DNA from 3 places in the Planococcus sp. SE5232 genome. Region 3 is predicted to be linked to each of the others. Evidence: predicted binding sites of a transcription regulator. Region 3 holds the regulator's gene; each other region holds the start of a gene.

Region 1 (10,252 bases), 260 kb from region 3:
CGATTTAAATGCTTCCACTGCTGTGAGCATTTCATCTCCCACTTTAGGTGATTGCAGGATGACGCGGCCGAAAATGTTAGGATATTTTAAAGCAGCCATTAAAGACACGGTCGCTGCAAGCGAATCCCCGATTAATGCACGGCCCATGCCTACTTGATAGGTCGGGTATTTTTCGTCCAGGAAGGGAACCAGTTCGTGCGCCAAAAAACGCAGATAGGCACCATGCTGTTCGCCGGTCGGTTCGTATTTTTTGTTCCGGTCAGCTACGCTCTTGTAAGGAACACCGATCACGATGATGTTTTCAATTTCCTGATTTTCCAATAGCTCATCCACCACCCGTGGAATTCGTCCTAATTGAAAATAGTCTTTGCCGTCAGAAGCGATGACCAGCGTATATTTATATAAGGGCGAGAAATTGGAAGGAAGATAGACAAGCAATTGCATGTCTTCTTGAAGTTCCTTGCTGTAGATGGATAAATCTTCTACCTTTCCAGTAGTCATTGATAGGCCTCCTCTAGAGTTTTGTAAGAAAATTGTACCATAATGAATCGACAAGGTATAATGGGAAAAGAACACCAATTATATAGAGGGAAGGGGTTTTTGATATGGATGGCGGAAGATTTCGAGTACACTCAGACGACGTGACAAAAGCAACGCACGAAGCACTGGAGCGCAGAGGAGTCACCAATGAAGACATAGCCAAAATTGTTTTGGATATGCAGCTGCCTTTCAATGAGGGGCTGAAGATTGAACATTGCATGGAATCGGTTGAAAGTGTTTTGCGTAAACGCGAAATGCAGCACGCCCTTCTGGTAGGGATTGAATTGGATGAATTGGCAGAGCAAGGGAAATTATCCCGCCCGCTCCAGCAGATCGTGGGATCGGATGAAGGGCTCTTCGGTGTCGATGAAATGATCGGGCTGGGAGCAGTTTTAACATACGGCAGCATCGCCGTGACCACATTTGGCCACTTGGACAAAAACAAAACAGGTATTATCCATAACCTGGATACAAAATACGGTGGCCAGGTCCACACATTCCTCGATGATTTAGTAGCAAGCGTCGCAGCGTGTGCATCTGCCCGCATTGCCCACCGGACACGTGATCTTGAAGAGCAGGGCAGAACATTTGAAGATCTGGCTCCGGAAGACACAGCTCCTGAAACCCATGTAGAAGGTGCTGAAACCTGATTATTTTTCTGAATGTTCCCGCTGTAAGCGGTTGTATTTACTGAAATGCATTGAAACTAGTAAGAAAGACATGCTATTATGAAGTTGGAACACGGAATACTATTATTGAAAAGGGAGGTCACTTTATGTTGAAAAAGAAATTTGGTTTATTTGCTGCAGTAACTCTTGCAGGATCTGTATTTTTGGCAGGTTGCGGAGATGATGCAGCTACTACAGAACCCGAAGGAGAAGGCGAAGGCGGGGCTTCTGATCCTGAATTCCTCAGCATCCTGACAGGCGGAACGACAGGAACTTATTATCCACTTGGCGGCGCTATGGCGACGATCATTGAAAACGAAACAGGTTTGGATACCACGGCTGAAGTTTCACAGGCTTCTGCTGCGAACATGACGGCACTTGCCGATGGCGCTGCACAGATCGCATTCGTGCAAACGGATACAGCTTTCTATGCTGCTGAAGGATCGAACATGTTCGAAGGCGAAGTGATCGATACCGTTTCTGCAATCGGTGCACTTTATCCGGAGACGATTCAATTGGTTACGACTGCGAATTCCGGTATTGCTTCTTTTGATGACTTGGCAGGCAAAAGCATCTCTGTTGGTGCCCCTGGATCCGGGACTTATATTAACGCTGAACAATTATTGGAAATCCATGGTATGACAATGGAAGATATCGATGCACAGAACCTTGACTTCGGTGAGTCGCAGGAAAGTCTGCAATCAGGCCAGATTGACGCGGCATTCATCACTGCAGGAACTCCGACTGGCGCAGTCGAAAGCCTTGGAGCTACTTCAGACGTTGTCATTGTCCCTGTAGAGCAGGATAAAGCTGACGAACTGATCGAGAAATATCCATATTATGCCCATGACGTTGTACCATCCGGCATCTACGGCTTGACTGAGGAAGTTCCAACTGTCTCTGTTCTCGCGATGCTAGTGGTTCAGAACGACCTTTCGGAAGATCTTGTCTACGACATCACGAAAGCGATCTACGAAAACACAGATCAAATCCAGCATGCAAAAGCTGAATTTATCAAAGCTGAAACAGCTCTTGATGGAATCGGAATCGACATCCACCCAGGAGCTCAGAAGTATTTCGACGAAGTAAACTAATTGAATGAGCGATTAACTGACGGTAAAGCGTGAGCTCTGCCGTCAGTTCTTTGTTTTGAAGATGGAGGAGAATGGTCTATGCAGTTTCTCCGGATGCAGAAATTTCTTCCTTTACTGATTGCCCTCATCTTAATCGGCTCCTTAATCGCATTCTTCCCTTTCCATAAGCATTATGTATTTATCGATAATCAGACTGAAGAAACAGCGGCTTATCTACCGGTGGAAAGTCCGTATTTCCAAATCAGGTATACGCATTCAATCCATCTGTCGGAAGTCATCGAGAGCTACAAAGTAATGGAAAACAATGAGCTGATGATGACAGAGCTTGAATACGAAGATTTTAATATTGGCATGCCTTCAAATGCAGGAGAAGGAGAGACATTTGTCGAAAAAGACGGTAAATACTTCATCAAGAATATGACGAAGAAAATTCCTGAATTCCGGCTGTTTGTAGGGGATGTTGATGCAGGACTGTCATTTGGCACTAAAGGGCGTCAAATGGATTTGAAAAAAACGCTTGAAAGAGGTAAGTCGTATACTTTTCGGGTAGAGCGCTTATCCCTATTTCAACTAAGAAAAGGAGTGAGATTTGATGAGCGATAAGTTGCCTCCAGAAGAACGCGAACAGCAAAAGCTTCCACCAGAGGATGAATCCTACATCTCAGAAGAAAAACAGAAAGAAATCCTACAAAGATATGATCCCGAATCCAATACACGGGATTTAAGCGGAATCATTAAACATGTGGTCTTTTTCGGATTATTGGCATTTGCTCTATTCCAGCTTTATACGGCAATTTTTGGTCAATACACCGCCTATATTCAGCGCTCGATTCACTTAGGATTTGCTTTATCCCTGATCTATCTATTGTTTCCTGCCAGAAAACGTAAAGGAAACCGCCTTAAAGTTGCCTGGTACGATTATATCCTGGCCTTGTTGTCGATCGGCGTAGCTGCCTATTGGCCGATCATGTATGACGATTTGGTGTTCCGTCTGGGGCGGGTCACTGAATTGGACTTGATCGTCGGTATTTTAGCGATCTTGCTGACACTTGAAGCGACAAGGCGTGCAGTGGGAATGCCGATTACGGTCATTGCCAGTTTGTTTTTGGCCTATTCCTTTTTCGGTCCTTATTTCCCAGGATTCCTGCGTCATAGAGGACAAGATCTGGACTCAGTCGTTCAGTTGATGTTCTATACCACCGATGGAATATTGGGAACACCGATCGGCGTATCGGCGACTTTCATTTTCACCTTCCTGTTATTCGGTTCCTTCCTGGTGAAAACGGGAGTCGGACAGTACTTTAACGACTTGGCTGTATCCCTGGCCGGAAATTTAACGGGTGGACCGGCCAAGGTAGCGATTTTCTCAAGTGCCCTGCAGGGAACCATTTCCGGAAGTTCTGTTGCCAATGTTGTTACATCGGGTTCTTATACGATTCCGATGATGAAAAAATTAGGCTATAAAAAAGAATTTGCCGGCGGGGTGGAAGCAGCAGCTTCCACCGGCGGTCAGCTGATGCCCCCGATTATGGGGGCAGCAGCCTTCCTGATGGTGGAATTTATCGGGGGAGTGACTTACTGGGAAATTGCCAAAGCAGCTGCAATACCGGCTCTTTTATATTTCACAGGCGTTTGGATCATGACCCATTTCGAAGCCAAGCGAATCGGCTTAAAGGGCCTTTCACCGGAAGAAATGCCGGACCGCAAGGAAGTCTTGAAAAAGATTTACCTGCTCCTGCCGATTGTTGCAATCATCTTCTTCCTATTGATTGGTATTCCGACTATGCAAGCAGCGCTTTACGGGATTCTGCTGACGATTTTTGTCAGTGCCTTCAATAAAGAAACGCGCTTGAATTTCAAAGACATCATCTTAGCGTTGGTTGACGGTGCTCGGACTGCTCTGGCTGTTGCAGCAGCAACAGCGGCAGCAGGGATCATCGTCGGGGTCGTTGTAAAGACCGGCCTTGGTTTAAGTTTGGCGAATGGGCTGGTTTCCGCTTCAGGCGGAAATATCCTGCTGACGCTATTCTTCACGATGCTGGCAGCGATTGTCCTGGGTATGGGATCACCGACAACCGCCAACTATGTCATTACCTCAACGATAGCGGCACCAGCCATCATCACTTTGTTGATGATAGATGAGCCGGTTGGAGCAGCGGTGCCGCTTGTGGTCGCTTTATCTGCCCATTTATTCGTATTTTACTTCGGAATCATCGCCGATATCACCCCTCCGGTTGCTTTAGCAGCATTTGCGGCTTCAGGAATCTCGGGTGGTGAGCCGATACGGACCGGTTTCACCGCGGCTAAACTGGCGATAGCAGCGTTCATCATTCCGTATATGTTCGTTTTGTCACCAGCCCTTCTAATGATCGATACGACCTGGCCGGAACTGGTCTGGGTATTGATCACGGCTCTGACAGGTATGATCGCTATCGGAGCGGGACTGATCGGTTATTGGTACCGGAAGCTAAACTGGATCGAGCGTATCCTGACATTTGCAACCGGACTTGCTTTGATTTATCCGGAAGGCCTATCTGATACAATCGGTGCTGTCGCATTTGTGATTCTGTTCGGAATCCAATGGCTGGCACGCGATAAAAAACCTGCTAAAACAGCAGAAGCATAATTGAACACAAAACCGGCCGGGCATTAGCCCGGCCGGTTTTGTGTTTTTTTATCATATAAAAAATATAAAAAAAAACGAAAAAAGCCATCACCCGAAGGCGATGACTTTTTCAAAGCAAACTTTGTTCCTAAAGCTTGCAGTGGGTTTGGCACCCAATGATTCCTTCAGGGCGCGAACAGTTGCTGTCCTGTTTTCCGTTGCGCTGATAAGAACGATGGATGTCAAATCTCTTACTTGGACTATCATAATACGCGGTCAGCCAAATGTAAAGTTGTTAGAAAATTCGTTGATTCAGGCGGCAATTCTTCTGTCTAAGCTGAAGGCCAACCATCCCGGGTTGACTGAAATGAAAACAGCAGAAAAGTCTTGGAAAAGCGGCTTCTGTTCCCCTTCGAATTAAATAAAACAAAGACCGGAATTTTTATTTTCGCAAAAAGGATTGCTGTTGTCATAGTGGTGGTATAGAATAAGAACATACGTTCCCTTTAGGGAGGTGGCGATGATGAAAGGACATGAACTGCCGGAACGCTCTATATTCTGCATCGACATGCGCGGATTTTATGCCAGTGTTTCTGCGGTCGAGCTGGGGTTGGATCCACTGGAAGTGTGTATTGCGATTGTCGGGAATCAGGAGCGGAAGGGGAGCGTGGTTTTAGCTGCTTCACCGATGATGAAGCAGCGTTTTGGTGTGAAAACCGGCACGCGGCTTTTTGAAATCCCCAACCATCCGGACATCTTGCTGATTGAACCGAAAATGAAGCTGTATTTGGAGAAGTCCATGGCCATCACTGAGTTATTGGGAACTTATGTGCCAAAAGAGTCGATTCATATCTATAGCGTGGACGAAAGTTTCATTGAACTTACAGGCACTGAAAAGTTATGGGGATCGCCTGAAGTCACCATGCGCCGCATTCAACAGGAGTTGCTGGATCACTTCAAACTGCCTTCCTCGGTCGGTGGAGGGCCCAATATGCTGCTGGCGAAGCTGGCTTTGGATCTGGAAGCGAAAGAAACGGGTTTTGCCTATTGGACATATGCTGATGTAGCAGCGAAGTTATGGCCTGTTGCGCCTCTGCGGAGAATGTGGGGCATCGGATCACGAACGGAAAAGACCCTGAACAGCATGGGCATCTTTTGTGTGGGGGATCTGGCGAGTGCGGATGTCTCTCTGTTGGAAGAGCGGTTCGGGATTCTGGGCAATCAGCTGCATCAGCACGCGAATGGCATCGATTTATCGGATCTGGGATCTCCCTTGATAGAGGGGCAGGTCAGTTATGGAAAAGGACAGATTCTATATCGGGATTACATAGAAGAAAAAGACATCATGATAATCCTTCTGGAAATGTGCGAAGACGTAGCGATGCGGACGCGCCAAGCCCGCCGTGCAGGGAGGACGATACATTTAGGCATCGCATACAGCAAAACTGCCTTCGGTGGGGGCTTTTCCCGCTCGCGCTCTATTGAAGAAGCGACAAATGACACCTTGAAGATTTATCAGGTCTGCCAGGCGATTTTCAGAGAACATTTCCAGCACAAACCCGTCCGACAGATTTCACTGTCCATCAGCAACCTAGAAGAAGAATCATCCATGCAGTTAAGCCTTTTTGATGAACGGAAGTTCGAAAACAGAAGTCTTGGAACAGCCATGGACAGCATCCGGAAAAAGTACGGCTATTCGGCGATTTACCGGGGCATATCGGGTACCCAGGCAGGCACAGCCATAGCGCGGACGAAACTGATTGGCGGACACAATAAAGAATAAGGGGAGTGGTCCGATGAAGCGCAATAAATATTTAAAGACCGTAGGCGACATCAAAGACCGTGGAAAGATCAAATGGACAGCTTTAATGCTGCCGGAACATGTCGAAATGATCCGGGAGTGGTACGAAAAAGACGAAAAGGTACCCAAACCCGACCTGAACGAATACGACTTGCAGCTGCTCCAGGAGGAGATGGACATTGCACTGAAACGCCAATGCGAAGTCCTTATCCACAGCTGGAAGGACGGAGTAATCTATGAGCACAGGGGAACGATTGAAGGCATCGATGCAAGAAGCCGTATGTTGATTTACGGAGATCAAGCTGAAAAGCACAGGCTGCCGATGGATGAAGTGGTTTCGATTGTGACGGTTGAATGAAAGTAGGAATCGCTTCTTAGAGAAATTTAAAAAAGGGATGATGAAATGAAGCAGTTAAATTTGTATTTCTTTGGCGAAGAGAGCATAAGCTTTCAAGATGGATTCTATTTCTATGGTGGTATTTTACTGATTGTCCTATTATTGTTTTTAATTTGAGGATGGGTCCGCTGTTTTTTTCGGCTCGCTGCCCGCAGATTGAAAAATATGGAGCACAAAAAAACCGAGCAGCCAATGAGGCTGCGCGGTTTTTCAATTTAACACGTATGATTCCTACTGGGCTCGAACCAGCGACCTCTACCCTGTCAAGGTAGCGCTCTCCCAGCTGAGCTAAGGAATCTCAATTTCCAGGACAAATATAAGTATATCTTGTCCACGGAAAAAGTCAATAGTTTTTGGAGAAGAAAAATACGGTCTGCATTTCATCAGGCATCCAGGCGGAAAAAAGCTAGATGAAGAGCCTTTGTCCTACTGGCCAACACCCCGGAAACCGGCATCTTGTGCTTCTTGTTCAGTGCAGAACCATTCTTCCGGATTGGTTTGCTCGTAGGAGGAATCGCTCGGCATATGATAGATTTTATTGCCGCTGCGGTTGATGTTGCCTTTGATCGCGCAATCGCCTTGAGTCGGCTCTTCAGTGGCAGGGCTGTTATTTCCGGTTGAATCTTGTCCGAAGACATCTGAGTTGAAGCCCCGGTCAGTGGAATAGTTTTCGTATTGCCAAATGCCTGCTTCCTTGTCTCTCGCAATTTGTTCCGCTTGCTCGAAGTCATCGAGGTAGCGGGTATTTGGCGGGAACACATAGGCGACTCTGGCAAGTCCGGATTCAATCAGCTGTTCCTGTACACTTTCGCCATCCACATAAATATAGGCCAGCAAGCGGTCGTAGTCGTCAAAGCGGTCGCCGACGTCGAATTCGATCGATACATCGCCCGATTCAATCAGCCGTTTGTTTTCTTCAGTGGCTTCTTTGCCGAGAGGCTGTTCGCCCAGGCGTGGATGATTGGTTTCCGGTGTATCCATCAACAGATAGCGGACAGTCACTTCTTCACCCTCATAGATGATTTTGATGGTGTCGCCATCAATGACCTGTGTCACTTCCACATCGATCTGGTCGGTCGTGCCAGCGGTGTCCGTCGTCTCCAACATGCCGCAGCCTGAGAGGAAGAATAGAGTCAGTAATATAAGTTTCAATTTCATAAGGATCCCTGCTTTCGTTTCCTCATCATTATATGGAATAGTGAGCTTTGTGGCAATCAGACAGCTGGTTATGCATCTCTGTGCGGAAGCGGTCTTCCTAAAAAACGGCATAGTAAAACGCCTCTCTCAATTCCAAATTGAAGAAGGCGTTTTTATGTATGGCAGCGGCAATGGTCGTTTATAGACTTCAGCAATTAAAGTGCTGGCTCCGTTTGCTGCGCAGCTTCGTCGTAATACAAGATGGACTCTTCGGTAAGGCTTTCAAGCTTTTCTTTATTGACCCCGACTTCCAGTTCTCCTGTGAAAATAGGTTCCCACCAATTCAATTGTTTATTCATCATATTTCCTCCTCAGACGGTAGTGGTATTGTTTGACTATTCTATACCCCCAAAGGTTACACTAATAAACAAACAGCGTAAAAAAAGCCGGAAGGCCTTAAAAGGAGAGATTCTAAATGATTTCAATGGGCATCATTGGAGCGGGAATTGTTGGCGAACGGATCATTAAACAGATTCAGCAGGAAGGCCATATAGAGATCAGAGCAGTATACGATCAACAGACGGAACGGCTCACACAAATCAGCGAAACCTACGGAATTCCGATGGCGAAATCAGTGGAGGAAGTTCTCCATTCGGATATCAACTGGGTCTATATTGCGACACCGCCAGCTTTTCATGCCGAAATCGCCGAACTTGCAGCCAGTGCTGGGATCAATATCTTATGTGAAAAACCATTGGCGCAGAATGTGGAAGGCGGCGAAATGATGGCAGCTGCTGCGCAGGATAATCGCATCCAAACGGCTATGCATTTTCCGTTGATGTATAAACCGGCAGTCCGCGAAATGGCTAAGCGCGTCAAGAGCGGCCACATCGGAAAAATAGTCCGGATCGAACTGCAGACCTTTTTCCCCGATTGGCCAAGATTGTGGCAGCAGAATCCTTGGATCGGGTCGAGAAGTCAGGGAGGCTTTGTCCGTGAAGTCTTTCCCCATTATTTTCAATTGATGAACCGGCTTTTCGGTGACTTATCATTTACCTCCCATCACATCAGCTATCCGGAAGAAGTTGAAAAATGTGAAACCGGATTGATCGCCCATGGGCTTACCCGCGACCAGATTCCTTTTCTGGTGACAGGCATCAGCGGCATCGGACAAAAAGAGTTGCTGCAGTTCAAGGTTTACGGTGAGCGAGGAGTTCTGACGCTAGAGAACTGGTCAGATCTTTATGAATCGGCAAAAGGCGAAGATCGCCAATTGATCAATGAATTCGATGATGTCCCTTCGCTTTTTGAGGAAATGAACAATCAATCGACCCTTTTGGTCAATTTTGAAGAAGGACTAGTCGTCCAACGCTATATTGATCATTTATTGACTGAATAAGTGTTCATTTTTTGAATCTCCTGCCTTAATTGGTATAATGAAGAAACTTGAAGGAGGTTGGAAAATGAATTTTACAGCAACTGACGTGGAACAGATGATTGAAGAACAACGCAATTATTTTTATACAGGTGCCACTAAATCAACAGAGTTTCGGGTTGAGCAATTGCATCGGTTAAAAAAGGTGATCCAATCCCGTAAAACTGAAGTGATTGATGCCTTGAAGAAAGACTTGGGCAAAAGTGAATTTGAAGCCTATGCCACGGAAGTGGGATTTGTGCTCGACAGCATCGGCAGCATGGCGAAAAACCTGGAAGACTGGATGAAGCCGGAGCCAGTCAAGACACCGATTCATCTTCAGCCGGCGAAAAGCTTTGTCATCCGTGAACCGTATGGCTCTGTTTTAATCATCGGGCCTTTCAATTACCCCTTCCAATTGGTGATGGAGCCTTTGATCGGTGCCATCATCGGCGGGAATTGTGCAGTCGTCAAACCTTCTGAAGCGACGCCTCACGTAGCAAAAGTCATCCGTACTATCATTGAAGAAGCGTTTCCTTCCTACTATATTCGTGTAGTTGAAGGCGAGCGTGAAGAAGTGACGGCCTTGATCCACG
Region 2 (10,252 bases), 1.4 Mb from region 3:
CTTCTATTTCATTTATTTTAACATGAATTTCCTTTTATCCGTGCAAAAGTTCATGACTTCGACACCCTTTTTCAAAAGAATGTGACAGATAAGAAGGAACTCCCGATGGCGACAGCGAAGTTCCTAGTATAGAGACGAGGAGGAATGCTGAATGACTTTAAAATATTCCAATATTTTAGTAGCAGTAGACGGTTCCAAAGAAGCAGAATTGGCATTTAAGAAAGGTGCTGCAGCTGCAGCCCGGAACAATGCCACCTTGCATCTGGCCCACATTATCGATAACCGTTCATTCGGTTCCATCGAGGCTTACGATCGGACAATTGCAGACCGCACGAAAAAAACATCCCAGGAGCTGCTGGCCAAATATAAAGAAGAAGCATTGGCTGCCGGCGTAAAGGATGTAAATGTCATTATTGAATACGGAGTCCCTAAAGTCGCCATTCCTAAAGAACTGGCACCTAAATTGAACATCGATGTCATCGTTTGCGGCGCTACTGGATTGAATGCCGCTGAACGGTTTATCATGGGCAGCGTTTCTGAACGGATTGTCCGTTCTGCCAAATGTGATGTACTGGTCGTTCGCAGAGAACAAGCTGACGTATTAGCAGAAGAATAATCGAAAGTCCTTCCCAAACTAAATTCCGGGGAAGGCTTTTTTTTTGCCCTTTTACATCTTCTCTCGTCCTATCCTATCTTCGTCTTTTATCCTAGAAGCAATAAATCATGTAAATAGTCAGATAAATATCAAGTCCTCGTTTTCAATATAACGTTATTTCACTAAAAAATCATATTAATGCTATAAACCAGCAGATTCAACCTTATATTCTGACATTTTGTCATGTTCGCCTTCTAATTGATAAGAAACTGTAATAATAAACAGGTTTATGCGGTGGTACAATGGGTCTGCTGGATTTTTCCTATGGCCACTCAAATGCCAAGGAAATTATCGATTATGTAAAAAATTTATCAGTATAACTTATAGATAGCCACGGAAAATGAAAGGGGCGCGAGAGTTTGAATTCATTATCAAAAATTATGATGATTGCATTATCAGCAGTACTGGCTTTAACGATGTTCATGCCGACTGCAAATGCAGATAAACTAAGTGATTTAGAAAAGAAGCAACAAGAGGTTCAACAGAAACAAAGTGAATTGAACTCAGGGATTCAACAAAAAACAAGTGAAATCTCCCAAAATCAAACCACACTCGAAAAAATCATCGCAAAAATCCGCGAATTGGATAACCAAATCATCGAAACACAAACCAAAATTGACGTGGCTCAAGCCGAGATCGACCAAACGAAAGTCGAAATTGACGAGTTGAGAAAGTCCATTGAAGAATTGGAAAGAAAAATTGCGGAGCGTGAAGAGCTTCTGAAAGAACGAGCTCGTGCCATCCAATTAAGTGGCGGCTCAGTAGATTACATAGATGTACTTCTTGGAGCAAACAGCTTTGTTGATTTCATTGACCGTTTCTCAGCAGTTAACATCTTGATCGAAGCAGACCGTGAAATTATGCGTGAACAAGCTGCAGATAAAAAATTGCTGGCTGAACAAAAAGCAGAAGTGGAAACGAAGTTGGCTGAACAGGAAGCTAAAAAAGCGGAATTGGTCGACTTGAAGAATTCACTGGATGCTCAAAAGAATAAACAGGCACAACTTGAAAAAGATCTAAAAGCCGAACAGGGACGATTGGCTAAAGAGAAATCAGCTCTTGAAGCGGAACATAATAAAGCGATGAATATCAGCTCAGATCTCGCCAAGAAAATTGGCGCAGAACAAGCACGCCTGGCAGAAATCGCCAGAAAAGCAGAACAAGAACGCCTAGCTAAAGAAGCAGCTGCACGTAAAGCGGAAGCTCAGCGCCAAGCAGCCGCATCTGCAGCTTCAGCGGCACCTGCAGCAACCGTTACACAAGCTTCTGTTTCTTCCAATGCCGGCAGCTCAACATTCATCTTGCCATCAACTGGACGTTTCACTTCTGGATTCGGCGGCCGTGATATCGGAGCCGGAGCAGAATCACATCTTGGAATGGATATTGCCAATTCACCGGGTACACCGATTGTTGCTGCAGCGAGCGGAATTGTTTCGTACGCCGGCAACATGGGCGGATATGGAAATGTGGTTGTTCTTACGCATTCCATCAACGGCCAGACTCACGCTACTGTATATGCTCATATGAACTCGATCAATGTATCGGTTGGACAGTCAGTCGGACAAGGCCAGCAAGTAGGCGGCATGGGCAACACCGGCCGTTCAACAGGCACGCATCTTCACTTTGAAATTCATGTAGGACCGTGGAACGGCGCACGCTCGAATGCCGTCAACCCTGCTCCTTACGTACGCTAATATAGGAAAAACCGGTTTCTCTTAAGAGATGCCGGTTTTTTTTATATGCTGAACCCAGTCAACTTTCCTGTAAAACTTTGCTCAGTCAAGCATATGGATTGAAGTGATCATACCGATTGCAAGTTGCCGTTCACCGAACGAATCTTCATAGGTGATGGCCCATTTCTCCTGATCCAGTTTTCGGATCGTGCAACGGCAGTAGTGGAAATGGCGTTCTTGCCATGATTGGATAAACACAGTGCACTTACGCTCACAAGCTACTATCAGCATATCAAGGATGGCCCCTTGCTCATCAGCACTGAGCATTGGCTGCGGATCATTAATAAAGTCAGCTGTGGAATCCCAAGCATGCTCCGATACGAACAGTCCCTCCCATCGCGTTTGCCTTCTTACATATCTTTTGCCGGTACTGCTTTTCTCCTCCATATTCTCCACTCCTTTCAAAAAAAGAACATTTGTTCTTATTGTACCAATTAAAAGCAGTGATTGTGTTATTTCGAAAAAATTTTTATTTTGAAGTAGAACCATAAATGAAGAGAAGAGCTTATTTCCTTCCGATAAATAGGTGAAATGCTAACTACTAGGGTGCAACATCACCTCTTTTTACTGCTGACTAAAATTTATTCGTAGAAGGAACTGTTGTCCACTCCAGGTATTTTAACTATTAAGAATTATAGATGCTAAGCTTTTAAAATTTTCACCTTTTTTATAGAAACGCGCCTTTTGAAAGCGTTGACAATGCAAGAAGACAAAGATATACTAAATTAACCGAATGAATAGATTGAAAATTAGGATTGTTACTGGTTGAGCAGGCAAAACCTAAGTCGCTAAAAGGGTGAAATCTTTGTGATTTTATCTGCTTTTAGTATGGCTTAGGTTATTTATATTGGATAGCAAAAGAACTGAGGAGAAGCCATGAAAATTGCTAAGGTTATTAATAATAATGTAATTAGTGTGCTGCAGTCAGACGGTTCGGAACTGGTTATAATGGGTACTGGCCTGGCTTATCAGAAAAAACCCGGCCAAGAGGTCGATCAGCAAAAAATCCAAAAAGTGTTTGCGTTGAAAAATAAAGAAACTTCCGATAATTTCAAGATGCTTCTTCGGGAAGTGCCTGTGGATCACATGGTTGCAGTTGAAGAAATCATTACATATGCAAAAAATAAACTGGGCAAGAAATTAAATGAAAATATCTATGTTTCCTTAACGGATCATATCAATTTTGCGATGGAGCGGTTTCGGGACGGCATTGAGATAAAGAATGCTTTGTTATGGGAAGTAAAACAGCTTTATAAGGAAGAGTTTTTGGTTGGCATGAAAGCAGTCGAACATATAAATGAAAAGTTCAATGTCTCGTTATCTGAAGATGAGGCAGGTTTTATCGCAATCCATTTAATTAATGCAGAAATGAATGAAGATGTGTCAAATACGTTAAATATCACAAAATTCATCCACCAAATCATTACAATCGTCAAATACCATTTTAAAGTGGAGTTCGAAGAAGATTCCTTAAATTATATGCGCTTTATCACCCATTTGAAATTTTTCGCCCAACGCATTTTTAAAGGCACACATTATGAAGGTACGGATGATGATTTGTATACTCTGGTTAAGCAAAAGCACCCAGACGCAGCAAAATGCACCAATAGAATTAAGGAATACATTAAAAAAGAATATGGCCATGAATTGACCAACGAAGAAATGCTTTACTTGACGATTCACATTGAACGTGTTGTCAAAAGATGAATAAACCCGTAAGCAACAGCGCTTCGCTGAAAGACGTTCCTCTATATAACAAAAAAAAGATGCCCCATCAGGCATCTTTTCTTTTATTTTAATCGTTTTACAGTTTGGCTTGTACAGTAGTTAATACATAATTATTTATGGCATAGGCCACGCCATTTTCATTGTTTGAATGTGTAACAACATCACAAACCTCTTTCACTTGAGGCTCTGCATTTCCCATCGCAACTGAAAGTCCAGCCACTTCAAGCATCGGAATATCATTAAAGTTATCTCCAATAGCCACGGTATCGTGTAAAGGAATGTTGTAGTGTTCAGCTACTCTTTTCAGAGCGCTCCCTTTATTTCCATGCTGATCCATCACTTCGATATTCAAAGGGCTCGAAGAAGTGATGCCGATAGTAGAGATGCCCTCCAAATAGCCGGATAACGCTGTTTTACTGCTGCTGTTTAAAGTCAGTACAAAGAATTTTTGGATGGTTAAATCTCTTCTGTTAAACAACTCGCTATAATGCTCGAAGAAATTAATGAGACTTGATTTTTGCGGCTGTTCTGTAATTTTTTGATAAATTTCATCTGAAAGGCCTTCGACTTTGATCTGTTCCTGTTTCATCGCAAGTTCTACTCGTTCTGACCAGTCTGCAGGTAGATAAATACCGTAATTGGTGTAGATTCGATATGGAAACTGATCCTCATCCAGCTTCTCTGCCGTCTTGATGATATCTTCTCTGTTCATAGATACACTTTGCAGAACACGGCCTTGGGCTTGCACAACGGATCCGTTGCTTCCGGCCAACGGAATCGACAAATCGTATTTTTCAAGGATTTGTTGAATATCTTCCGGAGCACGACCCGAGCAGATCATCACTATATTTCCCTGATTCTGTGCTTCCCGTATTGCTGCAAGATTTTCTTTCGTAATTTCCATTTTGGGAGACAGCAACGTGCCATCTAAATCAATCGCAATCAGTTTCATTATTCTCCACCTCTTATCCTAAATTCAAACATAGTACTATCATTCAGTATAAAGCATTCGTTTATTTCTGCCCTTACCTGGAAACTTTTTCACAACCAGTTTAAAGTGCCCTACTCTATTGAGTAAGGCACTTTTTCATTACTTTACTTCATCTAAGCTTTTCTGATGCAATTCTTCGCCGTTAGTAGCGATTACATTTTTGTACCAATCAAATGACTTTTTCTTTTTTCTTTCCAGCGTACCGTTGCCATAATCGTCTTGGTCCACGTAAATAAATCCGTAGCGCTTGGACATTTCGGAGGTACTGGCAGAAATCAAATCAATGCAGCCCCAGCTTGTATAGCCCATCAGTTCAACACCATCTTTAATCGCTTCTCCCATTTGTTCAATATGGGCCTGAAGGTAATCGATGCGGTAATCATCGTTGATCGAGCCATCTTCTTCCACAACATCGTATGCCCCTAAGCCATTTTCCACAATGAATAACGGTACTTGATAGCGGTCATACATTTTGTTTAACGTTATGCGCAAGCCTTTCGGGTCAATCTGCCAACCCCAGTCCGAAGCTTCCAAATAAGGATTTTTAATCCCAAGAGAAAAGTTTCCTTTCTCTTTTGCTTTATCCGGATTTCCGCTTGCCACCATTGACATATAATAGCTGAATGACAGAAAGTCGACAGTATGCTGAAGCAAGATTTCTTTATCGCCTGGAAGCATTTCAATCTGAATATTATTCTCTCTAAAGTATCGGTTCATGAAACTTGGGTAATAGCCGCGTACTTGAACATCTGTAAAAAATAAGTTTTTCTGATCTTCATCCAGTGCTGCCAACACATCATCCGGGCTGCATGTTTCCGGATAGGATTCCATGCGAGCCAGCATACAGCCGATCTGGGAACCAGGAATAATTTCGTGGCAAGCCTTTACCGCTAAGCTACTCGCTACAAACTGATGATGCAACGCTTGATATACCGCTTGTTCCTTGTTTTCAAGGCGGTCAACCAAAATTCCGCTGCCGATATATGGTGAAAACATAGAGATATTGATTTCATTGAATGTCAGCCAATATTTCACTTTATCTTTGTAGCGGTTGAATACCGTTTCAGCGTAATGAACAAAAAAGTCTACTAAGCGACGGTCAGTCCAGCCGTTGTATTTTTGCACCAGGTGAAGCGGCATTTCGTAATGCGATAGGGTCACTAATGGTTCAATACCATGTTTCTGCAATTCATCAAACACGCGATCGTAGAAAGCCAATCCTTCTTCATTCGGTGTTTGCTCATCGCCATTCGGAAAAATACGCGGCCAGGATATCGACAAACGAAACGTTTTAAAGCCCATCTCTGCAAAAAGAGCGATATCTTCTTTGTAACGGTTATAAAAATCAATTCCACGGCGCTTCGGAAAATTGGTTTTCTCGGTTTCGGCTAGCAACGCGTTCAATTCCGATTCGCTTTTAACGTCCATTTCAATGTCGTTGCCGCGTTCTTCTTTCGGCACAAATGAAACCATATCGAAAATCGACAGCCCTTTTCCTCCTGCATTGTATGCGCCTTCTAGTTGATTGGCAGCTGTTGCACCGCCCCATAAAAACCCTTTTGGAAATGTAGTTGATGTCATGAATTTATCTCCTTTTTTATGTATGGAAGAAAAACGGAATTCCGTTTTTCTTCCTACTTATTTTTGTGAAGTTAGATGTCCAGTGAAATGAGCGGCTCGCCCCACTTGACTTGTTTGTCTGTCGTTGTGTTGACCTGAGCATATTTTCCAGTATCTGTGATGACTACAGGCGTCGTCACTTCAAATCCAGCTTTCTTAATTGCCTCAATATCAAATTCAATCAGCAGCTGGCCTTTTTCCACCTGAGCACCTTGTTCTACAAGAGCCGTGAAATACTTGCCGTTAAGCTGGACCGTATTCATGCCGATGTGGATCAATATTTCCGCACCGCTGTCTGCTGTAATGCCGATTGCGTGCTTTGTTGGAAACAAAGCGGTTACAATGCCGGAAATCGGTGCAAACAATTTTCCTTCTGTCGGCTCGATTGCTACACCTTTACCCAGAGCACCCGATGAAAATGCGGCATCTCCGATTTCCGAAAGTGGTTTGATAAGCCCCTCCATAGGGCTTGCTACGATTTGATCTCCTACAAGCAATGCTTCTTCTTTTTGAACAGCTACTTTTTCTGTTGCAGGATCATTTGTTGTATCTGCTTTAGTCATGCCGAATAAGTACGTAAGGATAAAACTAAGAACAAAGGCAACCCCAATTGATATCATCACTGCCCAAAAGCTAAAACCTAATCCTCCTGTAGGAGGAATGAATGTCGGGATTCCAAAGATTCCAAGGCCACCGATCATGTAAAATGCTGAATTGCCAAAAGCAAGAATAGCTCCACCAACAGCTCCACCAATACAACTTATGATGAAAGGTTTTTTCAGCGGAAGCGTAATTCCGTAAATCGCCGGTTCTGTAACACCGAAAATACCCGAGATGAATGCTGGAATGCTAAGCGATTTCATCTTTTGATTCTTGATTCTCATCCAAACTGCAAGAACAGCCCCAATTTGCGCAAATGAAGCCGCGAATGACATCGCAAGAATAGGATCCGCTCCATAAACCGACAAGTTGTTGATCGCAATCGGTACAAGGCCCCAGTGCAGACCAAACATGACGAAGACTTGCCAAAGCCCGCCGATGAACAAACCGGCAATGATCGGGCTTAAGTTGAAGATGAACAAGGTTGATTGTCCAAGCAGTTGTCCTGCCCAAGTGGCAATCGGCCCGATCAGCATGAATGTAACCGGCACTACTACAAGTAAGGTTGCAAATGGAACAATGAATGTTTTTACGACGTCAGGTGTGATGTTACTAAACATTTTTTCTACTTTAGCACCAATTGCCGAAGCAATAATAATTGGAATAACGGATGATGCATAACTCATTAAGATTACCGGAATACCTAAAAAGGTAATATGAACAGGTGATTCAAAAAGAGTGCCACTAAACAGTGTATAAAGCGGTTCGCCTGCCGATAGACCGGATAGGGTTGGATAAACAAGAGCTGCACCAATGGCCATCCCGATAAAAGGACTGCCGCCGAATTTCTTCATTGCTGTATAACCAAGGAAAATAGGGAAGAAGTAAAAAAGTGAGTCACCGACTGCGTTTAGGATTTGATATGTACCGGATGTCGTATCAAGCCATCCAAGTGCTACAAACAGTGCATTTAACCCTTTGATCATCCCGGTTGCTGCAAGGACGCCAAGAATCGGTGAAAAAATACTGGAAATAATATCAATAAGTCGGTTGAATAGACTTGTATCGCCCGACTCTTCTGGAGGAGCATCGTTAGCTCCAAAGCCGCCTACTTCAACAACTGCTTTGTATACGTCTTGCACATGATTTCCGATAACTACCTGATACTGGCCGCCACTTTGCATGACTGTTACCACACCATCCATGTTCTTCAATACTTCTTTATTCGCCTTACTTTCATCTTTCAGCTTAAAGCGAAGCCGGGTAATGCAGTGCACCACACTATTGATATTCCCCCGGCCCCCAACATTCTCGATGATCTCTTTTGCCAACTTCTCATACTTCATCTTTTCCACCCCCATGATATTCAACCAATTTAATTTTGGAAACAAAAAAACCTAAATCATACAACGTCAGAGATAGATCTCTGTACCGTTCTATGATTTAGGTTTTGCCTGCTTCACCAGTAACAACCCTAAAGGGATTGATATGCAGTTGATGGGTTAAATATATCAGCACTGAAATTAGATGTCAACGCTTTCATTTTTATTTTTTTAATTTTATAAAAATTAAAGGAATTTCAGCTGATTTTTAAAACTACTGGAATCACCCCCTAGTCAAAGAAGTCGAGGTACTTACCTCAGATCCAAAGAACCCATGCAAAACCTTACTTTGAGTTTTGGTGTGACTGGCGTTTTATTAGTTTCGAATGAGCTTCTTCTCTCTATTCTTAAACTAAAAAAGGCAACGGAAAAGTTTTCTGTAAATTGTTTGCCTAATCAAAAAAGCAATGGTAAAGTTAATTCAATTAACTATTATAGGATTGTTACTGCTTATGCAGGCAAAACCTAAATCACGTAGAGTACGGGACGAGTATGTCTCTTTACGTGATTTGGGTTTTTTTATTACCCGCGTGAAAACGCACCCATTATACATAATTGGAGGTTTTACAAATGACGAAGACATATCAATTTCCCGAAAACTTTTTATGGGGCGGCGCGACAGCTGCCAATCAACTAGAAGGTGCTCATCTTGAAGGTGGCAAGGGGATGAACCTTGCAGACGTTATGCCGGGTGGAAAAGTTCGTTTCAACCTAATCACTGCACCGGGATTCGATTTTGAAATCGATAAGGACACGTATACCTACCCAAACCATGATGCCATCGATTTTTATCATCGTTACGCTGATGATATTGCCCTTTTTGCAGAGATGGGTTTTAAGACCTTCCGTCTGTCAATTGCCTGGTCACGCATTTTTCCGAACGGCGACGAGCTTGAGCCGAACGAAGAAGGCCTAGCATTTTATGACCGTGTATTCGATGAGTGTTTGAAGCATGGGATGGAACCGCTTGTCACGATTTCCCACTATGAAATGCCTTTATACTTGATTAAAGAGTATGGCGGCTGGAGAAGCCGTGAAGTCATTACTTTCTTCGAGCGCTATGCCATTACCTTATTCAACCGTTACAAAGATAAAGTGAAATACTGGTTAACGTTCAATGAAATCAACGGCGCAACACATATGCCGATTTTCGGTCTTGGATTTTCTCCCGCTACTGAAGATGTTCGTTTACAGGAAAGCTTCCAAGGGCTGCACCACCAATTTGTAGCGAGCAGCTTGGCAGTGAAAGCTTGCCACGAAATCAGTCCTGACGCTCAAATCGGCTGCATGTTGCTTTATGCTCCGGTTTACGCCTATGACAGCAATCCAGCAAATGTGTTGTATGCGATGAAGGAAGAGCAAATCTTCAACTACATTTGTGGAGATGTTCAGGTGCGTGGCGAATACCCTGCATTTACAAAACGCTATTTCAAAGAAAATGACATCAACATTGAAATGCAGGAAAATGACTTAGAGATCATTAAACAACACCCAGTCGACTTCATTTCTCTCAGCTACTACATGTCTCGTACGGAAAAGAAAG
Region 3 (10,252 bases):
AAGCCATTTTCCTTGAACCCCATGATACCAACCGCTATGTCATCATTTGCCACGGGGTCACTGAAACCAAAGTCAATTCCTTTAAATACGCCCGGATGTTTGAACGGATGGGTTTCAACTCCGTTGTCTATGATCATCGGCGCCACGGCGATTCAGGTGGGAAAACAACCAGTTTCGGCCATTTTGAAAAGATGGACCTGAAAGCGGTGGTCCAGGCTTTAAAGCTGCATGTTGGAGCGGATCTGTTTTACGGCATTCACGGTGAATCGATGGGAGCTGCGACCACCCTATTATACGCAGGTATGGAAGACAAAGCGGATTTCTACATCTCCGATTGTGCCTATTCTGATATTTATGAACAGATTCTCCATGTCATGAAAACGACGACGCCCTTGCGCACTACGTTGGCGCTGCGGCTTGCCAGCATTTTCATGAAAATGCGGGATGGTTATTCCATTTCTACAGTATCGCCGAGAGAAACCGTGCAGAACATTCAAAAGCCTGTTCTTTTTATCCATAGTGTCAATGATGATTTTGTTCTGCCGAAAATGAGTGAGGAACTTTATGCATTAAAACAAGGCCCAAAAGAACTGAAGCTTTTTGACGAAGGCGCCCATGCCCAGTCTTTCAACCGGAATCCCGAAGAATACGAAGAGACCGTTGCTGAATTCCTGGCGAAGTATGGACTGCTGACACCTAAGCAGCAGGAAACGCACCGAATTTCAGCAGATGCTGTTCCATCACAGAATAAATAAAAGCACTCCGCGGAGTGCTTTTTCTTATGGATTCTTCTTTTTGTTGAGTACCAGCTTCATCCCTGCTTGGCCTTCAGCCCCGATGAACAGCTCTGTAACCGGTCCGCTTTTCACAATTCCGGTAACATGAAGCTCGATCGTATCCAAATTGTAATCAGTCATATCTTTCACTAGCTCTTGTATCTTATCCAACGAAACAGGGAAAGCTTTTTTAAAATTGGCGCTTTCCAGATGAAACTTCCCTTCTTCTTTCTCATCTTCTTCAATGACCGGCAAATAAAACATCAACTCTTCATTTTCAGCCATTTTGAAACCCCCTTTATTTTTTGACACACGGCAGGAAAGAAACTAAATCTTATTGGCATAATACCCGTTATGAGAGATTTTAACTGTAGAATAAAAACAAAATAAAAAAAGCACTCCGAAGAGTACTTTTTATTTTTTAGCTGGTTTGCCAGGTTTAGTTGAGGCTTTATTCATCTGAGACATCATTTGATTGATTTTCTTCTGAGACGGTTTTTGTCCCATTTGCATCATCATGATTCGCAGCATTTCTTCATTGATTGGTGGGTTATCTTGCAAATATTTCATCATATATCGACGTGCGATAAAGAATCCAAGTGCAACACCTGCGAGTAAAGCCACGATAACGATTACGATCCAGATCCATGTATCCATTCTTGTTACCTCCTTCGTGTTGCGTAAATAAGTAGTGCACCACAATGGATTATACTATAAAAAAAGAATTGTGACCATAAGCAGGAAAATAATAAAGAGAAACTTCCCGCATTATAAGGTTCTTCCTTCTTTCACTATTGAATTTAAAGAAAAAATGGGAGCAGTAGATGCCCCCATCTTCCATTTTATTGTTCGTTGATCAAGTTTTTCACTTTGTTTGCTACGTTATCGACTGTGAAACCTAACTCTTCCATAATGCGGTCGCCTGGTGCACTTGCACCGAAACGGTCGATTGCCAAGATGTCGCCTTCGTCGCCTGTGTAGCGATCCCAGCCGAATGAAGTACCGACTTCGATAGCCAGACGTTTCTTGACAGTTTTCGGAATAACGGATTGCTTATATTCCTTGTCCTGTTTTTCAAAACGGTCCCAAGACGGCATCGAGACAACGGATACTTCAATTCCATCTTCAGCCAATTGTTTTTGTGCAGCTACAGCCAAGCTTACTTCAGAGCCGGTCGCCAGCAAAATCGCCTGAGGATTTTCAACAGGCGATACTACATAAGCACCCTTTTCGACGCCTGCTTCAGCAAGTTCAGCACTGTTTTCCAAAATTGGCAAGTCCTGACGTGAAAGCACTAATAAGGTCGGTGTCGTTTTAGCTGTCAATGCCAAACGCCATGCAGCTTTTGTTTCATTGGCATCTGCAGGACGAACCACGCTTAAGTTCGGCATAGCGCGAAGAGAAGCCAAATGTTCAACCGGTTCATGAGTCGGACCATCTTCCCCTACTGCTACACTGTCATGCGTGAAGACGTAAGTGACAGGAAGCCCCATCAATGCAGCCAAACGGATCGCAGGACGCACATAGTCACTGAAGACGAAGAACGTTCCACCGAAGACATGAAGTCCGCCGTGAAGAGCCATACCGTTTAACGCAGCACCCATTGCAAATTCACGAACACCGAACCAGATATTGCGGCCTTCAGGATGTTCAGCGTCAAAGTCGCCAGCGCCCTTGATGTTTGTTTTGTTTGAACCAGCAAGGTCAGCACTGCCGCCGAAGAAGGAAGGAACCGTTTTAGCGATGGCATTGATCATGTCTCCAGAAGAAGAGCGAGTTGCCTGTTTTTTACCAAATTCATAGGTTGGGAACTCGGCATCAAAGTTTTCAGGAAGATCGCCACGGATTGCCATCTGCAACTGTTCTGCTAATTCCGGATGAGCAGATTCATATTGCGAATATAATTCGTTCCATTCAGACTCTGCTTTTGCTCCAAGCTCTTCAGTTGCCTGTTCAAAAGTTTCATAAACTTCTTCCGGCACGTGGAAATCCTGATCGAATGTCCATTCGTAATATTCTTTCACCAATTTCATTTCATCTTCGCCCAGAGGTGCGCCGTGTGCATCCGCTTTACCGGATTTATTTGGAGCTCCGTAACCGATAACGGTTTTGACTTCAATCAATGTCGGCTTGTCTGAAGATTCCTTGGCTTGTGCAATTTTTGCGGACAAGTCGTCCAATACATTGCCATCATCTACGCGCAAGTAATTCCATCCATATGATTCAAAACGCTTTTGAACGTTTTCAGAGAAACTTTTGCCAAGTGGCCCGTCCAATGAAATGTCGTTGCTATCATACAATACAACCAATTTATTTAATTTTAGATGGCCGGCAAGGGAAATGGCTTCTCCCGCCACGCCTTCCATCAAATCTCCATCACCGCACAAAGCGAATGTGTTGTGATCTACGATGTTCATCTCATCTTTATTATAAGTAGCTGCTAAGTGACGTTCAGCCATCGCCATACCAACTGCCATGCCAATTCCTTGGCCGAGTGGTCCGGTCGTTGCTTCAACGCCTGTAGTGTGGCCGTATTCAGGATGTCCTGGTGTTTTCGAATCCCATTGGCGGAAATTTTTGATTTCATCCATTTCCAAACCATAGCCGCTCAAGTGAAGAAGGCTGTATAGAAGCATGGAACCATGTCCTGCCGATAACACAAAACGGTCACGGTTAAACCAGTCCGGGTTTTTCGGGTTATGGTTCATGTGTTTTGTCCACAATGTATACGCCATTGGAGCTGCGCCCATTGGCAATCCTGGATGGCCAGAATTTGCTTTTTCGATTGCATCGATGGAAAGTGTACGAATTGTTGTCACTGCAAGTTGGTCTGCGTGGGTTGACATAGTAACATCCTCTCTCAAACAAAAAATTTAATCCCTTTCTAGTTTAGTCAACAATAGTAAAGAATACAATAAAAAAGAGAATAAGTATTTAATTCAAATACTTATTCTCTCGAATATTTTTGACCTTTTCAGGAGTTACATCATTTCCTTCCGGGTCTATCACTTTTACATTTTCGATTGTGCCACGCATTGTCTTACGGAAAGTCTGTAAATATTCCTCACGTAATGAAGATTGTTCTTTAGCTTCTTCCTTTGACAAGCCTGTCGTTTTCGACTGGCGTGATAATTGGTTTATACGACTTAATTTGTCTGGTGATAACATAGACATCCACCTTTCTTCTTTTCATATGGTACAAAAAAAGTCAGGTTTCTGCAATGGTTTAGTCTTCCATCAGCTTTTCATACTCTTTATAACGGCGATGGACCGTCGCTTTGCTCGCCTGATATCCGAATCCCTGCAACGTAACAGCGATTTCACTGAAAGTCAGGCCATTGGTCTTCAAGCTTACAATCTGATCAATAGGGAGATCGAGACGTTCCCGCCCGTCGGGATTGCCTTTCCCTTTCAGATTCTTCTCTGGTTTATAACCGTTTTCTACAGCGCGTTTCATGCCACGTTTGATTTTGGCATTATGTATTTTGCGCTGATATTCTTCTACAATCGCTAGAATTTCAAGTACCATGTCATCCATGTCGTTTAATGAAATCGGACCACGATCTGATAACGTATAAACATCTACTCCGTACTTTTTCATCACATGCAATAGCGCGATGCGCGCATGGCCCCGGCCTAGGCGTGTTTCATCCTGTATGAACACAGCATCGACTTTATCAGTCTTAATGCTGTTCAGCATTTCCAACAGGCCATCGCGATCCATCTCGTAGCCGCTGTGCTGATCGGTAAAAACACCATCTACTTTATAGGATTGTTCAAACGCAAACTTCATCAGTTCTTCTTCCTGTCTCTCTAAGGAAGATTCCTGTGTATCTTTGGTCGTGCTGACACGGCAATAAATTAATGCGTTTTTCTTCATTCAGCATCACCTGCAAATTTACTGGTCTCATCAGGAGCAAATCTTAAATGATCACTGGGAATCTTGAGGGATTGCCCGGCGATGATTTTAGAAGTTGAAAGGTTATTCTCTTTCATAATCTCTTCTATCCATTCGTGATGGGGGGTAGTGCCACTGAACGATTCTGCTAATGTCCAGAGTGTGTCGCCTTCTTCTATTTCAACTTGGCTCATTTGTGCACTGTTTGTATTATGGGACAGGATCGCATAAAAAGTAAACACCATAATTAAAGCAAAAAACAAGATTAAGTAAGAATTTTGTCGGATGATCGTCAAATAAATCGCCTCCTGGGAATGAGTGTTCGGAATGTATGTTCTCATATTAATGCGAACAGGTGTTTTTGTCAAGAATAAAATTCGAACCTATGTTTGCATTTCACAGCCCGAGTTGGTATACTATTGGTAGAAATCAAGTAGTATTACTCAAATGAGGTGAAACTGTTGAAAAAAGTATCCAAACGCCAAGAAGACATATTGTCGTTTATAAAAGAAGAAGTCCGCTTGAAAGGCTACCCGCCATCCGTGCGTGAAATCGGGGAGGCAGTCGGTCTTGCATCCAGTTCGACCGTACACGGCCATCTAGCTCGTCTTGAAAGCAAAGGCCTGATCCGCCGCGATCCAACAAAACCAAGAGCAATTGAAGTTATCAGCACTGATGAAGCGCTTATTGATAAAAGTCCTGTATTACACGTCCCGTTAATCGGTAAGGTAACTGCCGGTATCCCGATTACGGCAATTGAAAATGTAGAAGAATACTTCCCTCTTCCCCAAAGCTATGGCACAGAAGATGATCACATCTTCATGTTGGAAATCATGGGTGAAAGTATGATTGAAGCTGGAATTTTAAATGGTGATTATGTCATTGTGAAGCAGCAGCAAACTGCTAATAACGGAGATATTGTTGTCGCGATGACTGCGGAAGACGAAGCAACAGTTAAACGTTTCTTCCGCGAAGAGAGTTACTTCCGCCTACAGCCGGAGAATTCATCGATGGATCCAATCATCGTGGATCAAGTTTCGATTCTGGGTAAAGTCGTAGGAGTTTATCGCCAAATCCATTAAACAAAAACCACCGGGAAATTTCCCGGTGGTTTTTGTTTGTATTTTTATTATGTAAACTTGACTTCCGGTTTACCGTTTCATGCAACTGAACGCTAAAATTACAGGAATTCTTTTTCTTCTAATGTACTCCTGTTCATCTTCGAAGTACTGAGGTTTCGGCTTCCCTTCCTGCAGACCAGTAACTGTAAATCCCGCCCGTGTAAGTGCCGAGAAATAACTTTCGATGGTTCGATGATGTTTCACCACTATTTTATCGATCCACGGTTCCTGCCGCTCCCCTTCTTCGAAATATTCATCTACAATCCAACTGCCTCTTCTTTCACCAGATTTTTTGCTTTCAAAAGAAGAAGTCGTCAGCGGATGCTGAACACTAAACACAAATCTCCCGTTGTCTTTCAACGACTTATAGATGTTTTGAAATAATTGGTCCACTTCGGACAAATAATGCATCACTAAGCGTGAAACGACAAGATCATATTGACTTTCCGGAAAATTGAATGCTTCCATCTTAGATCTTGTAATCTGAGCCTCTAAACCTTTTAAGTTTACTGATGCCAATCTGCACATTTGTTCCGATCCTTCCACTCCATGATAGTGCAGAGCTCCAGACTCCAGCAGCTCTTTTCCGAACAAGGCATCTCCGCACCCCAGATCCAGTACCCGCTTATTTTGGAATGCTCCCAGCAGTTCATAGATGACCGGCTTTTCAATGCTGTTGTTAGGACTTTCAAGCCGATTTCTTCTTTGCAGGAAACTTTCTAAAAAATCTTTTTCTTCGTATGCACTTGACCCTTCGTATTTCATTGTATCCCTCCATAATTCGATTTACAGTTACGTTTTAGCTCAAAAAAAGATGCTGCATAAGCAGCACCTTCCGCGCAGCTCATAGAGAAGAAATCTTCTATAATTCACTGACTTTTATATATTTAACCAAATTGATGGTGATGCGATAAATATTACCCGTTTCCGTATCAGAAATTTCATAAGTACCATTGGAAGGGATTTTGCTCAATGCCGACTCTTTATCTACTGCCTGGACGTTATGAATAAATGTATTTCCCTCATCAAAATTAAATTCTACTTGAAACGACTTCATAACAATGGCCTCCTTCTAGCTATTTACTTTGTCTTCGTGAAACAGTCTATCATACATATAATATTATTGCTGTTTATATAATTCCTTATAAACAATGACTTTAAGAGCAAGCAGTTCTTCTTCATTTAAATCTTCTTCAAGTTTTCGGATCACTTCATCAGCAGACATCGAGCCATCTTCAACACCAGACTTCATTTTAGCCAAGTCTTTTATCCCTACCTTTTTAATCACTGTCCCTGCGGCATCTCCAGTTGTCTGGAACGGTAAAGTCTCGCTTTTTTGTTCAGCAACTTGTGCCTCTTCTATGTACTCAAGCATTTGAGGGTCATTTTCTACATACTCCACTATTTTTTCCATTTGGCCACTATTCCGCAGTTCTTCAGTCGCTTCAGCAACCAGGCGATCCGCCGAAAAATCCGGACCTACAACATAGACACCGATCCCAGCAAATGAGAAAAAGATTAAAAAGATAATAATTGTCATTAGAAAGCGCATAGCCGAATTCTCCTTCGCTTTTAGATTATTATAACAGTAGACGGAAAAAAGTGTATAAAGTTACCATAAAAAAAGAAAACCTCAGTTTTAATTCTTTTCAGAACTAAACCCAAGGCTCTTTTCTTTCAATTAAGCATATTCCTTACAAAATCATCGTTTCTGCTGCTCAGCAATCCACCAGTCTATGTGCTCCAAGTTAAAGATCACAATATCCTGATATGCTTTGCGATGCGGAATCTTTCTTTTCGACATTAAATCTGTAATCTGCTCTGCAGCCAGTGGATAATTTACTGATTCCAAATAGTCTACTAAATTTGAAAGTCCTTGAATTTTCCTCAATTTAATCCCCTCCCACAAAATCTTCCTTCAGTTCATCCGAAGGAAAATTCAGTATGAGTTATTAAATTTTTTGGCTGCAATTAATTATAACCTTAAAATACAGCCTGTAAACCATTTTTTGATTCCATTATTATTCTGTTAGGTTGATTATTATCATGCCTTTTTTCCCCGACATTGCTGTAGACCTATTATTTTTCAGCTGGTCATACTTGTCGATCACTAAATGAGGACAGCCTTATAGTGAAAATTCGTTTTTCCAAAACAAAAGCACCTCCGAAGAGATGCTCAAAATCCTTATTATTTCTTTTGTAAGGCCAATACCGCATATCCTTTATCTTCATTAAAGTTCCAGTCGACATAAATATCATCTATCGGCCTTTTCAATATTTTCTCTAATGTGGATTGTTTAAAAAGTTTATATTCCAATGGCCGTTTTGCAAGTTTCAGCGTTTCTGAAAACCCCAGATTAATAAGTTCCTTCTCAAGAAGAGTGAATATCTCTATTCGCCTTATTAACAGGGTTCTTTCACCCAACCAGAAGAGCTCAGTTGAACCAGGCTCTTTTTGTCCGATTTCACTTATTTTGATGATTTCTTCAAGAAGTGTTTTCTCATCCACTTCGCTTGGCCACGGCTTCTTCTTAATGTCCCCCTCTTTAAGGACCGCTAGAATCATACCGGATTTTTGATCTAAATTCCAATCGGCATAAAGCTCTTTAATATCCAGGTTTGCTTCTTTCCAAAAGTTTATTTTAAATTCTTGCTCTATTTCTTCCATTAATAAATCTCTCAGTTCGAGAACCTTGGTGCCTTCATTTTTACTGAGAAGAATTTTTTCCATTGGTGATAAAAACTCTCTTATTTGTATACAAATAAAGGGGTGAACGATATTGACGTAAACCGACTTTGGACCCTTGCCGAAATGAGAACGCAAAATCGTTGACGAAAACCTGCTGATAATAGCTTCAATCGTCTTTTCCTGCTCTTTTACCATTTTAATACCCCTCTGAATGGAAGATAGAATTCTTTCCATTCTATCAACCATACAGGAGTTTGGCAGTGACTACTATTAATCGCGCTTACTCCGCTAATATTAGTGCTAATCTCTTGATACGTAGTGTCAGAAGCTTGTGTACTTTACCATAATACTCAGTAATCCGCTGATCAGGAATCAGCTCTTTGGCTTTTCTCATAAGCCCGTTCCTTCTTATTGTAGCGGATGTAGCCATTTCCGAAAGCGACAAGCGAGGTGATCCAGAGTGAAATAACAGCTGCATTTAAAATCATGAACATGATTTCTCCTCCTCTTTACGTATCAGCAATATGCTCGAGTATTAGAATAAATTTTGACCTAACTTTTTTAGAAAACACCTGGTGTTGAGTTATTTACCATTAGTCGAGTTAACCTACCAATAAGTTTCTTTCTTATTTCAATTTCAATCATTTCTTTAATCGCCTTCAATTTCAAAAGGCCATTCCATTGAGACATATAACGACCAGTTTGGGTAATCATATGGACATTCTCTGCTCCGAACCTTTCGACGAAAACAAAAAAACCGTTGGAGCTTTAAAGCTCCAACGGTTTCATGCAGTACTTTTAATACATTTTCAAGTATTGCTCGCGCTCCCAAGGGTGGACGCTTGTGCGGAACATGTCCCACTCAATTTCTTTCGCTTCGACGAAGTTGTTTAAGATATGTTCGCCTAACGCTTTAGTCATGACTTCATCTTTTTGAAGTTCCTGCAAAGCATTGTGAAGAGTGCTTGGAAGATCTTCGATACCAACTGCTTCACGCTCTTTTTGGTTCATCGCATAGATATTGCGATCCACCGCTTTTGGCGGAGTCATTTTCTTGCGGATTCCATCAAGACCAGCCCCTAAAAGAACAGCCATCGCTAAGTATGGGTTCGCTGCAGGATCTACTGAACGCACTTCTACACGTGTAGACAAGCCGCGTGATGCCGGAATACGCACTAACGGACTACGGTTTTGGCCGGACCAAGCGATGTAACAAGGCGCTTCGTAACCAGGCACTAGACGTTTGTACGAGTTTACAAGCGGGTTGGTTACCGCCGTAAAGCCTTTAGCATGTTCAATGATTCCAGCTATGAATTGGTAAGCTGTCTCACTCAATTTCATGTCGCCGTCTTCATCAAGGAATGTGTTGCGGTCTCCGTCGAACAAGGAAAGGTTCATGTGCATTCCTGAACCACTGACTCCGAATAATGGCTTCGGCATGAATGTTGCGTGGAGTCCGTGTTTACGGGCAATCGTCTTAACGACCAATTTAAAAGTTTGGATTTCATCACATGCTCTAATGGCATCTGCATATTTAAAGTCGATTTCGTGTTGCCCTGGTGCTACTTCGTGGTGGGAAGCTTCGATTTCAAAGCCCATTTCCTCCAGTTCAAGAACGATGTCGCGTCGGCAGTTTTCACCAAGGTCCATTGGTGCCAAGTCAAAATATCCACCGTGGTCATTCAATTCAAGAGACGGTTCGCCTCTTTCATCAAGTTTGAACAGGAAGAATTCAGGTTCTGGCCCAAGATTGAAATGTGTGAATCCA

Evidence for each region. Region 3 encodes LexA, which represses DNA repair genes until DNA is damaged. Its sites were predicted from a motif close to CGAACATATGTTCG; they were not measured.
Region 1: ACRC6Q_RS05965 (UV damage repair protein UvrX) is a predicted target of LexA. The motif match lies at 5,398-5,411, and genes of this name have one in related genera.
Region 2: ACRC6Q_RS00760 (YolD-like family protein) is a predicted target of LexA. The motif match lies at 2,963-2,976, and genes of this name have one in related genera.

Annotation. Positions count from the first base shown of each region.
Region 1 covers NZ_JBOGCP010000001.1:1,280,155-1,290,406, forward strand. Annotated here, with positions in the region: gene ACRC6Q_RS05940 (alpha/beta hydrolase) at 1-501, opposite strand, end outside; gene ACRC6Q_RS05945 (phosphatidylglycerophosphatase A family protein) at 606-1,190, shown strand; gene ACRC6Q_RS05950 (TAXI family TRAP transporter solute-binding subunit) at 1,316-2,302, shown strand; gene ACRC6Q_RS05955 (DUF1850 domain-containing protein) at 2,381-2,905, shown strand; gene ACRC6Q_RS05960 (TRAP transporter permease) at 2,895-4,928, shown strand; gene ACRC6Q_RS05965 (UV damage repair protein UvrX) at 5,431-6,690, shown strand; gene ACRC6Q_RS05970 (YolD-like family protein) at 6,704-7,066, shown strand; tRNA gene ACRC6Q_RS05975 (tRNA-Val) at 7,331-7,403, opposite strand; gene ACRC6Q_RS05980 (thermonuclease family protein) at 7,532-8,263, opposite strand; gene ACRC6Q_RS05985 (hypothetical protein) at 8,458-8,601, opposite strand; gene ACRC6Q_RS05990 (Gfo/Idh/MocA family protein) at 8,718-9,641, shown strand; gene ACRC6Q_RS05995 (aldehyde dehydrogenase) at 9,706-10,252, shown strand, end outside.
Region 2 covers NZ_JBOGCP010000001.1:161,863-172,114, reverse strand. Annotated here, with positions in the region: gene ACRC6Q_RS00770 (universal stress protein) at 152-616, shown strand; gene ACRC6Q_RS00765 (murein hydrolase activator EnvC family protein) at 1,015-2,349, shown strand; gene ACRC6Q_RS00760 (YolD-like family protein) at 2,431-2,775, opposite strand; gene licT (BglG family transcription antiterminator LicT) at 3,265-4,095, shown strand; gene ACRC6Q_RS00750 (Cof-type HAD-IIB family hydrolase) at 4,193-5,068, opposite strand; gene ACRC6Q_RS00745 (glycoside hydrolase family 1 protein) at 5,207-6,688, opposite strand; gene ACRC6Q_RS00740 (beta-glucoside-specific PTS transporter subunit IIABC) at 6,760-8,673, opposite strand; gene ACRC6Q_RS00735 (glycoside hydrolase family 1 protein) at 9,280-10,252, shown strand, end outside.
Region 3 covers NZ_JBOGCP010000001.1:1,536,788-1,547,039, reverse strand. Annotated here, with positions in the region: gene ACRC6Q_RS07240 (alpha/beta hydrolase) at 1-755, shown strand, start outside; gene ACRC6Q_RS07235 (hypothetical protein) at 780-1,061, opposite strand; gene ACRC6Q_RS07230 (YneF family protein) at 1,191-1,433, opposite strand; gene tkt (transketolase) at 1,619-3,622, opposite strand; gene ACRC6Q_RS07220 (DUF896 domain-containing protein) at 3,711-3,944, opposite strand; gene ACRC6Q_RS07215 (YneB family resolvase-like protein) at 4,003-4,656, opposite strand; gene yneA (cell division suppressor protein YneA) at 4,653-4,970, opposite strand; gene lexA (transcriptional repressor LexA) at 5,136-5,756, shown strand; gene ACRC6Q_RS07200 (class I SAM-dependent DNA methyltransferase) at 5,826-6,560, opposite strand; gene ACRC6Q_RS07195 (hypothetical protein) at 6,658-6,852, opposite strand; gene ACRC6Q_RS07190 (hypothetical protein) at 6,916-7,347, opposite strand; gene ACRC6Q_RS07185 (hypothetical protein) at 7,498-7,686, opposite strand; gene ACRC6Q_RS07180 (Na-translocating system protein MpsC family protein) at 7,984-8,679, opposite strand; gene ACRC6Q_RS07175 (hypothetical protein) at 8,850-8,978, opposite strand; gene glnA (type I glutamate--ammonia ligase) at 9,283-10,252, opposite strand, start outside.